Regions from separate parts of the Streptomyces sp. MGP-P1 genome, predicted to be linked through region 2. Evidence: predicted binding sites of a transcription regulator. Region 2 holds the regulator's gene; the other holds the start of a gene.

Evidence for each region. The regulator HrcA, encoded in region 2, represses chaperone genes, less so after heat shock. The targets are predictions, from matches to a motif close to TTNGCACTCNGNNNNNCNGAGTGCNAA.
Region 1: the regulator HrcA is predicted to act here: its motif matches at 4,437-4,463, upstream of groES (co-chaperone GroES).

The regions. Positions count from the first base shown of each region.
Region 1 is NZ_JBYMEM010000005.1:33,841-39,624, forward strand. Features, by position in the region: gene AC3CH1_RS09290 (endonuclease/exonuclease/phosphatase family protein) at 226-1,065, shown strand; gene AC3CH1_RS09295 (EamA family transporter) at 1,141-1,989, shown strand; gene groL (chaperonin GroEL) at 2,248-3,873, opposite strand; gene groES (co-chaperone GroES) at 3,972-4,280, opposite strand; gene AC3CH1_RS09310 (polysaccharide deacetylase family protein) at 4,797-5,720, opposite strand.
Region 2 is NZ_JBYMEM010000007.1:887,865-893,648, forward strand. Features, by position in the region: gene AC3CH1_RS25540 (DUF3097 domain-containing protein) at 1-530, opposite strand, end outside; gene AC3CH1_RS25545 (MBL fold metallo-hydrolase) at 565-1,344, opposite strand; gene hrcA (heat-inducible transcriptional repressor HrcA) at 1,509-2,525, shown strand; gene dnaJ (molecular chaperone DnaJ) at 2,526-3,665, shown strand; gene AC3CH1_RS25560 (nitronate monooxygenase) at 3,798-4,871, shown strand; gene AC3CH1_RS25565 (16S rRNA (uracil(1498)-N(3))-methyltransferase) at 4,868-5,614, shown strand; gene AC3CH1_RS25570 (histidine triad nucleotide-binding protein) at 5,706-5,784, shown strand, end outside.

The sequences.
Region 1 (5,784 bases), on a different contig from region 2:
CTCGCTCCTACGTGTCGTTGTGCGCGGTCGGCCGCTGAGGACGCCCGGCAGGGACACGGGTGTGTCGTTCTTCGTCGTGTGCTGTTCCTGTCGTGTCGCCGCGACGCGGCGCGATAAGAGTCCGCAAGCCGTCGCAGGCGTGAACGCGTTGAATGCTGATGCGATGGTGAGGACCATGGGTGGCGGTCTGCTGATCCCCGGCGCGCGCCGGGGCACCATGGGTGGATGAGGTTCCTGACGCTGAACACCTGGGGCATGCGCGGCGACTGGAGGGAGCGTGAGGCTCGGTTGCGTGATCGCGTCGAGCAGCTCGGACCGGACATCATGACGCTGCAGGAGACGGTGCGCGCACCCGGCTCACACCAGGCGCGGCGGTTGCTGGGCGACGGCTTCCATCTCGCCGAGGGGCGGGAACGGGAGCTGGGGCGGGCAGGCGCACCCCCTGGGCAGGGGATCACCACCGCTTCCCGTTGGCCCTACGGGAGGGTGCTCGAGGTCGACCTGAACGTCACCGAACGTACCGGCGATTTCGCCTGCACCTGCCTCGTCACCGAGATCCTCGCGCCCGAGCCGCTCGGCAGGATCTGGGTGGCGAACCACTTCCCCGACTACCAACTCGACCATGAACGGGAACGACGCCTCCAGACAGCAGCCGTGGCACGCGAGCTGGAGGAGCTCGTGACGGCTCGGCCCGGTCACGTCGTCATCGCAGGGGACATGGACGCCGACGCCCAAGCGGACTGCATCCGCTTTCTCACCGGCCGACACGTCATCGACGATTTCAGTGTCTGCTACCGCGACGCATGGGAAGCGGTCCATCCTCATCAGCCGCTGACGACGTACTCGCCGTCGAACCCCTACCAGGAGGCTCCGGACTGGCCGTTCCGCGGAATCGACCACGTCATGGTCCGATGCGCCGACTCGGGGCCGACGCTGCTCACGGCGTCGTGCACGCGGGTGTTCGACCTCGGTCCGGACACCATCAGCGACCACTACGGCCTCGCTGTGGACTACGAACTCCCTCCTCCCGATCGGTCGCGCCCCGCGGCGACCGCCTCCGGCTGAGGGGTTGACCGCAAAGGGGGCCTGCTCACCTCCACGACCGAATGTGACAGACCGCTCGGCGGGCAGTAGCAGTGGATGGGACCTCTTCTCGCACTGGCATCCGCCGCCTGCTACGGCTTGGTGGACTTCTTCGGCGGGCTGCTGTCGCGCCGGGTGCACTTTGTCGTGGTGACCTTCGTCGGGCAGGTGGGAGGTCTTCTCTTCGCCCTGGTGATAGCGGTGGCGATGCCTGCCGGTGACGTGCGGACGGCGGATGTGCTGTGGGGCGCGCTGTCGGGTGCGGGAAGCGCGATGGGTATGCACTTCCTCAACCGCGGGCTGAGCCGTGGACCGATGAGCGTCGTGGTCCCGGTGCGTGCGGTCACCGGAGTGGCGCTGTCGGTGCTCTGTGGCGTGTGGTTCCTGGGCGAGCGGCCCTCCTCGATGGTGTGGACGGGTATCTGCGTGACGGTTCCCGCGCTGTGGCTGGTCTCCGGCGGTGGTTTCCGTGCCCGCCCTGGCGGCCGCGGGGCTGAGGGGCGGGCGACTGTGGACGGGCTCATCGCCAGCCTGGGGGTGGCGGTCCAGTACATCGGGCTCGCCCAGGCCGACCCGGCCGCCGGTCTGTGGCCCGTCGCGGCCGGCCGCCTCGCCGCGGTCCTCCTGCTGCTGCCGAACGCCTGGCGCCATGCCCGTCACTTCCGGCAACGGCCGCAGACGCTGACCCAAGCAGCTGCGATCGGGGGCGGAGCGGCGCTGGGCCTGTCGCTCTACCTTCTGGCGGCTCACCAGCAGATGCTTGCCGTCGCCGTCGTACTGGCATCCCTGTACCCGGCCATTCCCACCGTTCTGGGCTTGGTGGCCCTCCACGAGAAGGTCTCTCGAAAACAGGTGGCGGGCCTGCTCGCCGCAGGGGTCGCGATCATCCTGCTGTCCCTGGGATGAGTCCTGCGAGGGCTGCTGACTCGGGCACAGCCTGCCCGCCCGACCGGCCGGGCCGAGTCGGCGGGGAACGGCGATCACCGACGCCGGGCTGGGCGGGGTGGCGCGGTCCGCGAGCGGGTTGGCGTTCGCCTGCCCGGTGACGCGGGAGGACTTGGCGCAGGGGTTGTCCAGCCGGAACGCACCGAGGCCCGGCGCCCCCTCGACGGGGGTGCCGGGCCTCGGGCGTACCGAACGGCGTGCCGAACGGTGCGGGTCGTACTAGTGGGAGTGGCCGTGGCCGCCGTGACCGGCGTCGCCCTCGTCCTCGGCCGGCTTCTCGACGACCAGGGTCTCGGTCGTGAGCAGCAGCGACGCGATGGACGCGGCGTTCTCCAGGGCGGAGCGGGTGACCTTGACCGGGTCGATGACGCCGGCCTTGACCAGGTCGCCGTACTCGCCGGTGGCGGCGTTGAAGCCCTGGCCCTTGTCGAGCTCGGAGACCTTGGAGGTGATGACGTAACCCTCCAGGCCGGCGTTCTCGGCGATCCAGCGCAGCGGCTCGACGGCGGCGCGGCGGACGACCGCGACACCGGTGGCCTCGTCGCCGGTCTTGCCGAGGTTGCCCTCCAGGACCTTCACCGCGTGGACGAGGGCGGAGCCACCGCCGGAGACGATGCCCTCCTCGACGGCGGCGCGGGTCGCCGAGATGGCGTCCTCGAGGCGGTGCTTCTTCTCCTTGAGCTCCACCTCGGTGGCGGCGCCGACACGGATGACGCACACGCCGCCGGCCAGCTTCGCGAGGCGCTCCTGGAGCTTCTCGCGGTCCCAGTCGGAGTCCGTGGACTCGATCTCGGCCTTGATCTGGTTGACGCGGCCCTTGACGTCCTCGGAGTTGCCCCCGCCGTCGACGATGGTCGTGTCGTCCTTGGAGACGGTGACGCGGCGGGCGGTGCCCAGCACGTCGAGACCGGCGCCGTCGAGCTTGAGGCCGACCTCCTCGGCGATGACGGTCGCACCGGTGAGGGTGGCGATGTCACCGAGCATGGCCTTGCGGCGGTCGCCGAAGCCCGGGGCCTTCACCGCGACGGCGTTGAAGGTGCCACGGATCTTGTTGACGACGAGGGTGGAGAGCGCCTCGCCCTCGACGTCCTCGGCGATGATCAGGAGCGGCTTGGAGGCGCCGGCCTGGATGACCTTCTCCAGGAGCGGGAGCAGCTCCTGGATGGAGCCGATCTTGCCCTGGTGGATCAGGATGTACGGGTCGTCGAGGACGGCCTCCATACGCTCCTGGTCGGAGACCATGTACGGGGACAGGTAGCCCTTGTCGAAGGCCATGCCCTCGGTGAACTCCAGGTCCAGACCGAAGGTGTTGGACTCCTCGACGGTGATGACACCGTCCTTGCCGACCTTGTCCATCGCGTCCGCGATGAGGTCGCCGACCTGGGTGTCCTGCGCGGAGAGCGCGGCCACGGCGGCGATGTCGGACTTGTCGTCGATCGGGCGGGCGGTCGCGAGGAGCTCCTCGGACACGGCCTTGACCGCGGCGTCGATGCCCTTCTTCAGGGCGGCCGGGGAGGCGCCGGCGGCGACGTTGCGCAGGCCCTCGCGGACGAGCGCCTGAGCCAGGACGGTCGCGGTGGTGGTGCCGTCACCCGCTACGTCGTTGGTCTTGGTCGCCACCTCCTTGACGAGCTGGGCGCCGAGGTTCTCGTACGGGTCGTCGAGCTCGACCTCGCGCGCGATGGTGACACCGTCGTTGGTGATGGTGGGAGCGCCGAACTTCTTGTCGATGACGACGTTGCGGCCCTTGGGGCCGATCGTCACCTTGACCGTGTCGGCAAGCTTGTTGACGCCGCGCTCAAGGGCGCGACGGGCGTCCTCGTCGAACTTCAGAATCTTCGCCATGGGCTGTGTTCCCTCTCAAAATGAACTGCGCCCCTCGCCGCCCGGCTAGTTATTTCGCAGGGGGCCAGGGGCGCAGAACACAGGCAAACGTGGGTGAATTACTTCTCGACGATCGCGAGAACGTCGCGGGCCGAGAGGACGAGGTACTCCTCGCCGTTGTACTTCACCTCGGTGCCGCCGTACTTGCTGTACAGGACGACGTCGCCGGTCTTGACGTCGAGCGGAAGCCGCTCGCCGTTCTCGAAGCGGCCCGGGCCCACGGCGAGGACGACGCCCTCCTGGGGCTTCTCCTTCGCGGTGTCCGGAATGACCAGGCCGGAAGCCGTGGTCTGCTCGGCGTCGAGCGGCTGGACCACAATGCGGTCCTCGAGCGGCTTGATCGCAACCTTGGAGCTGGTGGTCGACACGATCCGGTCTCCCCCTTCGGAGATCTCACGGGGTTTAACAGTCTGTGGGCGGCGACCTGACCGGCCCGTCGTCGCGGGTGCCGGACCTGCCCTGTCGCGCAGAGTGCTGCTGGCACTCTCCAGGGGGGAGTGCCAGCACCGAGACTATGACCGCGATTAGCACTCGGTCAAGCGGAGTGCCAATTCACCACCCTCGCGCCGTCTCGATCGGGGCTCTGTCTGGTCGCCGTCCGGACAACGTCGGGGTGGCGACCCTCGTTCCGTACGACGGTACGGAGATGACGCGCCCCCGGAGCGGGATGCGGGCGGTCGTCGCGGTGGGGCTGGGCGTGGCGGTCCTGGCCTCCGTCGTCGAAGAGGGCTCCCGGAATTCTCCGGAACCCGCTCCGACCTGGACCTTCCCGCCCTGCCGCAGCGGGCGCGACAACCCTGCCCCAGCGGGGGCGACAACAGCGAATGCGCGCGCAGCGGGGGCTGAGCGCGCATTCGCGGGCCGGGTGCGGGGAAGGACGCGCGTCAGACGTAGTCCTCCAGCTTCGCCACCGCGTATCCCTTGTGGGTGATGGTCTTCATGACCTGGCGGATCATGTCGGGCATCGACCCCTTCCAGTCCTCCTTGCCCCGGAAGTGGGTGAGGACGATGTCGCCGGGGTGCAGGTCCCGGTCCCACTCGCGCCACTCCATGTGGTCGGGGAAGGCCTCGGAGGACCACAGGGGCACGGCGGTGATGCCGCAGGACTGGGCGACGACGAGGGTGTCGCGGTTGTAGTTGCCGTAGGGCGGGCGGAAGAGGGTGGGCCGCTTCCCGTAGTGCTTGAGGATCTTCTCCTGCTGGCCGCAGATCTCCCGCTTCTGCTCGCCGGCGGAGAGGCCGGGCAGATAGCGGTGGTTGAGCGTGTGGTTACTGATCGTCACCCCGCGCTTCTGCATCTTCTTGAAGTAGCCGTAGTCGTCGTTGATGACGTAGTCGCTGACGAACGCGCTGTACGGGATATCCAGTTCGGTCATCATCCGCAGCAGCTCGGGGTCCTTCTCCGCCCCGTCGTCCATCGTCAGGAAGACGATCTTCTCCTTGGTCGGGACGGTGGTGAAGACGGGCGGCAGCCCGGCGTCGTCCCGGACCTCGAAGCCCTTGCGGGTGGTGATGCGCGGCTTCACCTTCGGCGGCTCGGGGGCCGCGAGCGGAGTCCTGGCCAGTCCCCACTTCTTCGCGGCGACGGCCCGCGCCACCTGCTTCTTCCTGAGCGCCTCGGCGTAGGTGTCCAGGGCGCGGGCGGGCCCGGCCTTCGGAGCGGCCCCGCCCGGTTGGCCGGCGGCGGGCTTCGCGGGTCCGCCGGGAGTTCCCGGGCCGCCGCCGCCCGTCTCCGCCGCGCACCCGGAGGCGACGGCGGCGGCCAGCAGGGCCGCCAGCACGACGGTGCCCGACCTGTGCCACTTCATGGCTGCTTTTTCGTTTTGTCGTACTAGCTGCATGGCGCCGCATCCTGCCAGCCGCCGGCCCGCC
Region 2 (5,784 bases):
TCCTTGGAGCCGGGCACCAGATGGTCCACCAGCACCCCCAGCCGGGCGTCCGGCCCCGGCGCGAACTCCCCGACGATCGCCGGCAGGTCGTCCACCCCCTCCAGGTACTCCACGACCACGCCCTCGATGCGCAGGTCGTCACCCCACACCCGCTCCACCAGCTCCGCGTCGTGCCGGCCCTCCACATAGATCCGCCCGGCCCGCGCCACCCGGGCCCGCGCCCCGGGCACCGCCACCGAACCGGAGGCCGTACGGGTGGGACGCACCGGGCCGCCGGGGCCCGGGCGCACCAGCGTGACGGCCTTGCCCTCCAGCAGGAAGCCGCGCGGCTCCATCGGGAACACCCGGTGCTTGCCGAAGCGGTCCTCCAGGGTCACCGTCGGCCCCTGGGCCGTCTTCTCGCAGCGGATCACCGCCCCGCAGAAGCCGGTGGAGACCTCCTCCACAACCAGATCGGGCTCGGCGGGCACCTCGGGCACGGGGGCGGACCGCTTCCACGGCGGGGTCAGGTCCGGCTGGTAGCTGCGCATGGCACGACGATATTCGCCGTACCCGCGTCAGGGCTCATCCCACGTCGAGTCCAGCGTCGAGGTTCACGTCGGGCTCCCCGTCGAGGTCCACCCCGAAGCGCGCCGCCAGCGACGCCCGCTGCGCCCGCACGAACGCCGCGTCCACCACCGCCCCGTGCCCCGGCACGTACAGCGCGCCCTCGCCGCCCAGCGCCAGCAGCCTCCCCAGCGCGGCCGGCCAGCGCGAGGTGATCGCGTCCCGGCCCGCCTGCGGCTCGCCCGACTCCTCGACCAGATCACCGCAGAACACCACCGGAGGCTCGTCGCCCGTGCCCGGCACCAGCGCCGCGAGGTCATGGCCGCTGTGGCCGGGGCCCACGTTCGCCAGCAGCACCTGACGGCCGCCGCCCAGGTCCAGCGTCCAGTCGCCGCACACCTCGTGGTGCGGGACCACCGGCGTGTCCGCCGACCGGGCCGCCTCGCCCTCCGGCACCCCGTGGCGCACCGCCGAGGCGCACAGGCTCTCCGCCCCGCCGCGCAGCAGCGCCGCCACGCCCACCGCCCCGTAGACCTGGGCCCCGGCGAACGCGGCGGTGCCCAGCACATGATCGAAGTGCGGGTGGCTCAGTGCGATATGCGTCACCCTCCGCCCGAGCAGCGCCTCGGCCTGCCGCCGCAGCTCGACCCCTTCGCGCAGCGTGGCGCCGGTGTCGTACAGCAACGCGCCGTTGTCCCCGGCGACCAGCGCGGCGGTGGCGTCCCAGCCGGGGAGGCGCCGCCTGCCGATACCGTTGCCCAACCGCTCCCAGCCGAAGTCTTCCCAAGCGACGTCCATACCAGGACGCTATCGGCAACGACCTGCGCGGTCTCGTGGAGGCGTGGCCGGTCGCCCTTGCCCCCGCCCCACCCCACCCCCGTACACTGACTGCGGGGATTGCTGGCACTCGAACGCACCGAGTGCCAGACAGACACCGAGAGACACAGCTGGAGGTGTGCGCGATGCTCAGCGAACGCAGACTCGAAGTGCTGCGCGCCATCGTCCAGGACTACGTCGGCACCGAGGAGCCCGTCGGCTCCAAGGCGCTGACCGAGCGGCACCGGCTGGGGGTCTCCCCGGCCACCGTCCGCAACGACATGGCGGTGCTGGAGGACGAGGGCTTCATCGCCCAGCCGCACACGAGCGCGGGACGCATCCCGACCGACAAGGGGTACCGCCTCTTCGTCGACAGGCTCGCGGGCGTCAAGCCGCTGTCCTCGCCCGAGCGCCGGGCCATCCAGAACTTCCTGGACGGCGCGGTCGACCTCGACGACGTGGTCGGCCGGACGGTGCGGCTGCTCGCGCAGCTGACCCGGCAGGTCGCCGTCGTGCAGTACCCCTCGCTGACCCGCTCGACGGTGCGGCACGTGGAACTGCTGGCGCTCGCCCCCGCCCGGCTGATGCTCGTCCTGATCACGGACACGGGCCGGGTCGAACAGCGTATGATCGACTGCCCTGCGCCCTTCGGCGAGGCATCGCTCGCGGATCTGCGGGCCCGGCTCAACAGCCGGGTCGTCGGACGCCGCTTCGCGGATGTCCCGCAGCTGGTGCAGGAGCTGCCGGAATCCTTCGACAGCGAGGACCGAGGGACGGTTTCCACGGTCCTTTCCACCCTCCTCGAAACTTTGGTCGAGGAGACGGAGGAGCGGCTGATGATCGGCGGCACCTCCAACCTCACCCGCTTCGGACACGACTTCCCGGTGATGATCCGGCCGGTGCTGGAAGCACTGGAGGAACAGGTCGTCCTGCTGAAGCTGCTCGGTGAGGCCACGGACTCCGGCATGACCGTACGGATCGGGCACGAGAACGCCCACGAGGGGCTCAACTCCACGTCCGTCGTCGCGGTCGGCTACGGTTCGGGCGACGAGGCAGTCGCCAAACTCGGCGTGGTCGGACCGACCCGCATGGACTACCCCGGAACGATGGGAGCGGTACGCGCAGTGGCACGTTACGTCGGACAGATCCTGGCGGAGTCGTAAGTGGCCACGGACTACTACGCCGTACTCGGCGTGCGCCGCGACGCATCTCAGGACGAGATCAAGAAGGCATTCCGTCGGCTCGCTCGCGAGCTGCACCCGGATGTCAACCCGGACCCGAAGACCCAGGAGCGGTTCAAGGAGATCAACGCCGCTTACGAGGTGCTCTCGGACCCGCAGAAGAAGCAGGTCTACGACCTCGGCGGCGACCCCCTCTCCGCCAGTGGCGGCGGTGGTGGCGCGGGCGGTTTCGGAGCCGGCGGCTTCGGCAACTTCTCCGACATCATGGACGCGTTCTTCGGCAACGCCGCACAGCGCGGGCCCCGTTCGCGGACCCGGCGGGGCCAGGACGCCATGATCCGGCTGGAGATCGACCTCAACGAGGCGGCCTTCGGCACCACCAAGGACATCCAGGTCGACACGGCCGTCGTCTGCAACACCTGCAGCGGCGAGGGCGCGGCCCCCGGCACGTCCGCCCAGACCTGTGACATGTGTCGCGGCCGCGGCGAGGTCTCGCAGGTCACCCGGTCCTTCCTGGGCCAGGTCATGACCTCGCGGCCCTGCCCGCAGTGCCAGGGTTTCGGCACGGTCGTGCCCACCCCGTGCCCGGAGTGCGCCGGCGACGGCCGCATCCGCTCGCGGCGCACCCTGACCGTGAAGATTCCCGCGGGCGTCGACAACGGCACCCGTATCCAGCTGGCCGGCGAGGGCGAGGTCGGCCCCGGCGGCGGCCCGCCCGGCGATCTGTACGTGGAGATCCACGAGCTGCCGCACGCCGTGTTCCAGCGGCGCGGCGACGATCTGCACTGCACGGTCACCGTCCCCATGACGGCCGCGGCCCTCGGCACCAAGTGTCCGCTGGAGACCCTGGACGGCCTGGAGGACATCGACATCAGGCCGGGCACCCAGTCCGGCCAGTCCGTTCCCCTGCACGGGCGCGGCATCACGCACCTGCGGGGCGGCGGCCGGGGCGACCTGATCGTGCACGTCGAGGTGATGACCCCGTCCAAGCTCGACGCGGAACAGGAGCGGCTGCTGCGGGAGCTGTCCAAGCTGCGCGGCGAGGAGCGGCCCCTCGGCCAGTTTCAGCCAGGTCAGCAAGGGCTCTTCTCCCGGCTGAAGGACGCGTTCAACGGCCGCTGAGCCGCTTTTCGCCTTTCACCGCACCGCCCGCCGGTCCCGAACCGGCGGGCGGTGCGGCGTACGGCGGCAGAACCGGTCACGCCGCCGCTGGCTGATTCGGCCCCGTTGCACAGGACATGGCACGATGCGGTCATGTCCTCCGAGTTGACCGATCTCTGCCGGTATCCGATCGTGCAGGCCCCCATGGCGGGCGGCGCGTCCGGACCCCAGCTCGCCGGGGCCGTCGCCGAAGCCGGCGGGCTCGGATTCCTGGCCGCCGGGTACAAAACGGCGGACGGCATGTACAACGAGATCAAACAGCTGCGCCGGCTCACCGGCGGGCCGTTCGGCGTCAACCTCTTCATGCCGCAGCCCGCGCTCGCCGACCCCAGCGCCGTCGAGGTCTACCGCCACCAGCTCGCCGGTGAGGCCACCTGGTACGAGACCCCGCTCGGCGACCCGGACAGCAGCGGCGACGACGGCTACGAGGCGAAGGTCGCGATCCTGCTGGAGGACCCCGTCCCGGTGGTCTCCTTCACCTTCGGCTGCCCCACCCGCGACACCCTGGACGCCTTCGCCAGGGCCGGGACGCACACCATCGTCACGGTCACCTCCGCCGAGGAGGCCCAGAGCGCCCAGTGGGCGGGCGCCGACACCGTCTGCGTCCAGGGCGTCGAGGCGGGCGGCCACCAGTCCACCCACCGCGACGACCCGCAGCTCGACCAGACCGGCACCGGGCTGCTCTCCCTCATCACCCAGGTCCGCGAGACCGTGCAGATCCCGATCGTCGCCACCGGCGGCCTGATGCGCGGCGCGCAGATCGCCGCCGTCCTCGCGGCGGGCGCGGACGCCGCCCAGCTCGGCACCGCCTTCCTGGTCTGTCCCGAGTCCGGGGCGCACCCGCTGCACAAGCAGGCCCTGACCAACCCGCTGTTCGTCCGCACCGAGCTGACCCGCGCCTTCTCCGGGCGGCCCGCCCGCGGCCTGGTCAACCGCTTCGTCCGCGAACACGGCCCCTACGCCCCCGCCGCCTACCCCCAGGTCCACTACGTCACCAGCGGGCTGCGCCTGGCCGCCGCCAAGGCCGGGGACGCCCAGGGCATGGCCCTGTGGGCCGGACAGGGCCACCGGATGGCCCGGGAACTGCCCGCCGGCGAGCTCATCGAGCTGCTCGCCGCCGAACTGGAGGCCGCCCGGTCGGCCCTGAGCATGAGGAGCCCCCGGTGACCGCACCGGTCTTCGTCGTCGAACGGATGCCCACCGGGCCGGAGTTCGTCCTGGAGGGACCCGAGGGGCGGCACGCCGTCTCCGTGAAGCGGCTCCACCCCGGCGAGGACGTCGTCCTCACCGACGGCCTCGGCCACTGGGCGGAGGGCGTCGTGCGGGCCGCCGAGGGCAAGGACCGGCTCACGGTCACCGGCCTCGACACCCTCCACGAGGAGCCCGCGCCCAGCCCGCGCATCACCGTCGTCCAGGCGCTCCCCAAGGGCGACCGGGGCGAGCTGGCGGTCGAGACGATGACCGAGACCGGTGTCGACGCGATCGTGCCCTGGCAGGCGGCCCGCTGCATCACCCAGTGGAGGGGCGACCGGGGAGCCAAGGCCCTGACGAAGTGGCGCGGCACGGCACGGGAAGCGGGCAAGCAGTCCCGCCGGGTGCGCTTCCCCGAGGTGACCGAGGCCATGACGACCAAGCAGGTCGCCGCCCTCCTCGCCGCCGCCGACTTCGCCGGGGTCCTCCACGAGGACCGCGACCACGACAGCACCCCCCTCGCCACCGCCGAACTCCCCGCCGAGGGCAGACTCGTGCTCGTCGTCGGACCGGAGGGCGGCGTCTCCCCGCAGGAGCTGACCCTCTTCGCCGAGGCGGGCGCCCGCCCCTACCGGCTCGGCCGCAGCGTCCTGCGCACCTCCACCGCCGGGACGGCCGCGACCGCGCTGCTGCTGGGGCGTACGGGGCGTTGGGGCTGAACACGGTCCGGAGGGCCGGGGATAGCATGCCCCTGTACTGATCACCTGATCACCTGTACCGACTCACCAGCGAACGAGGAGGCCCGGAGCCATGGCGGGAGAGCCGCAGTCCGACTGCCTGTTCTGCAAGATCGTCTCGGGAGACATCCCGGCGACCATCGTCCGCGAGA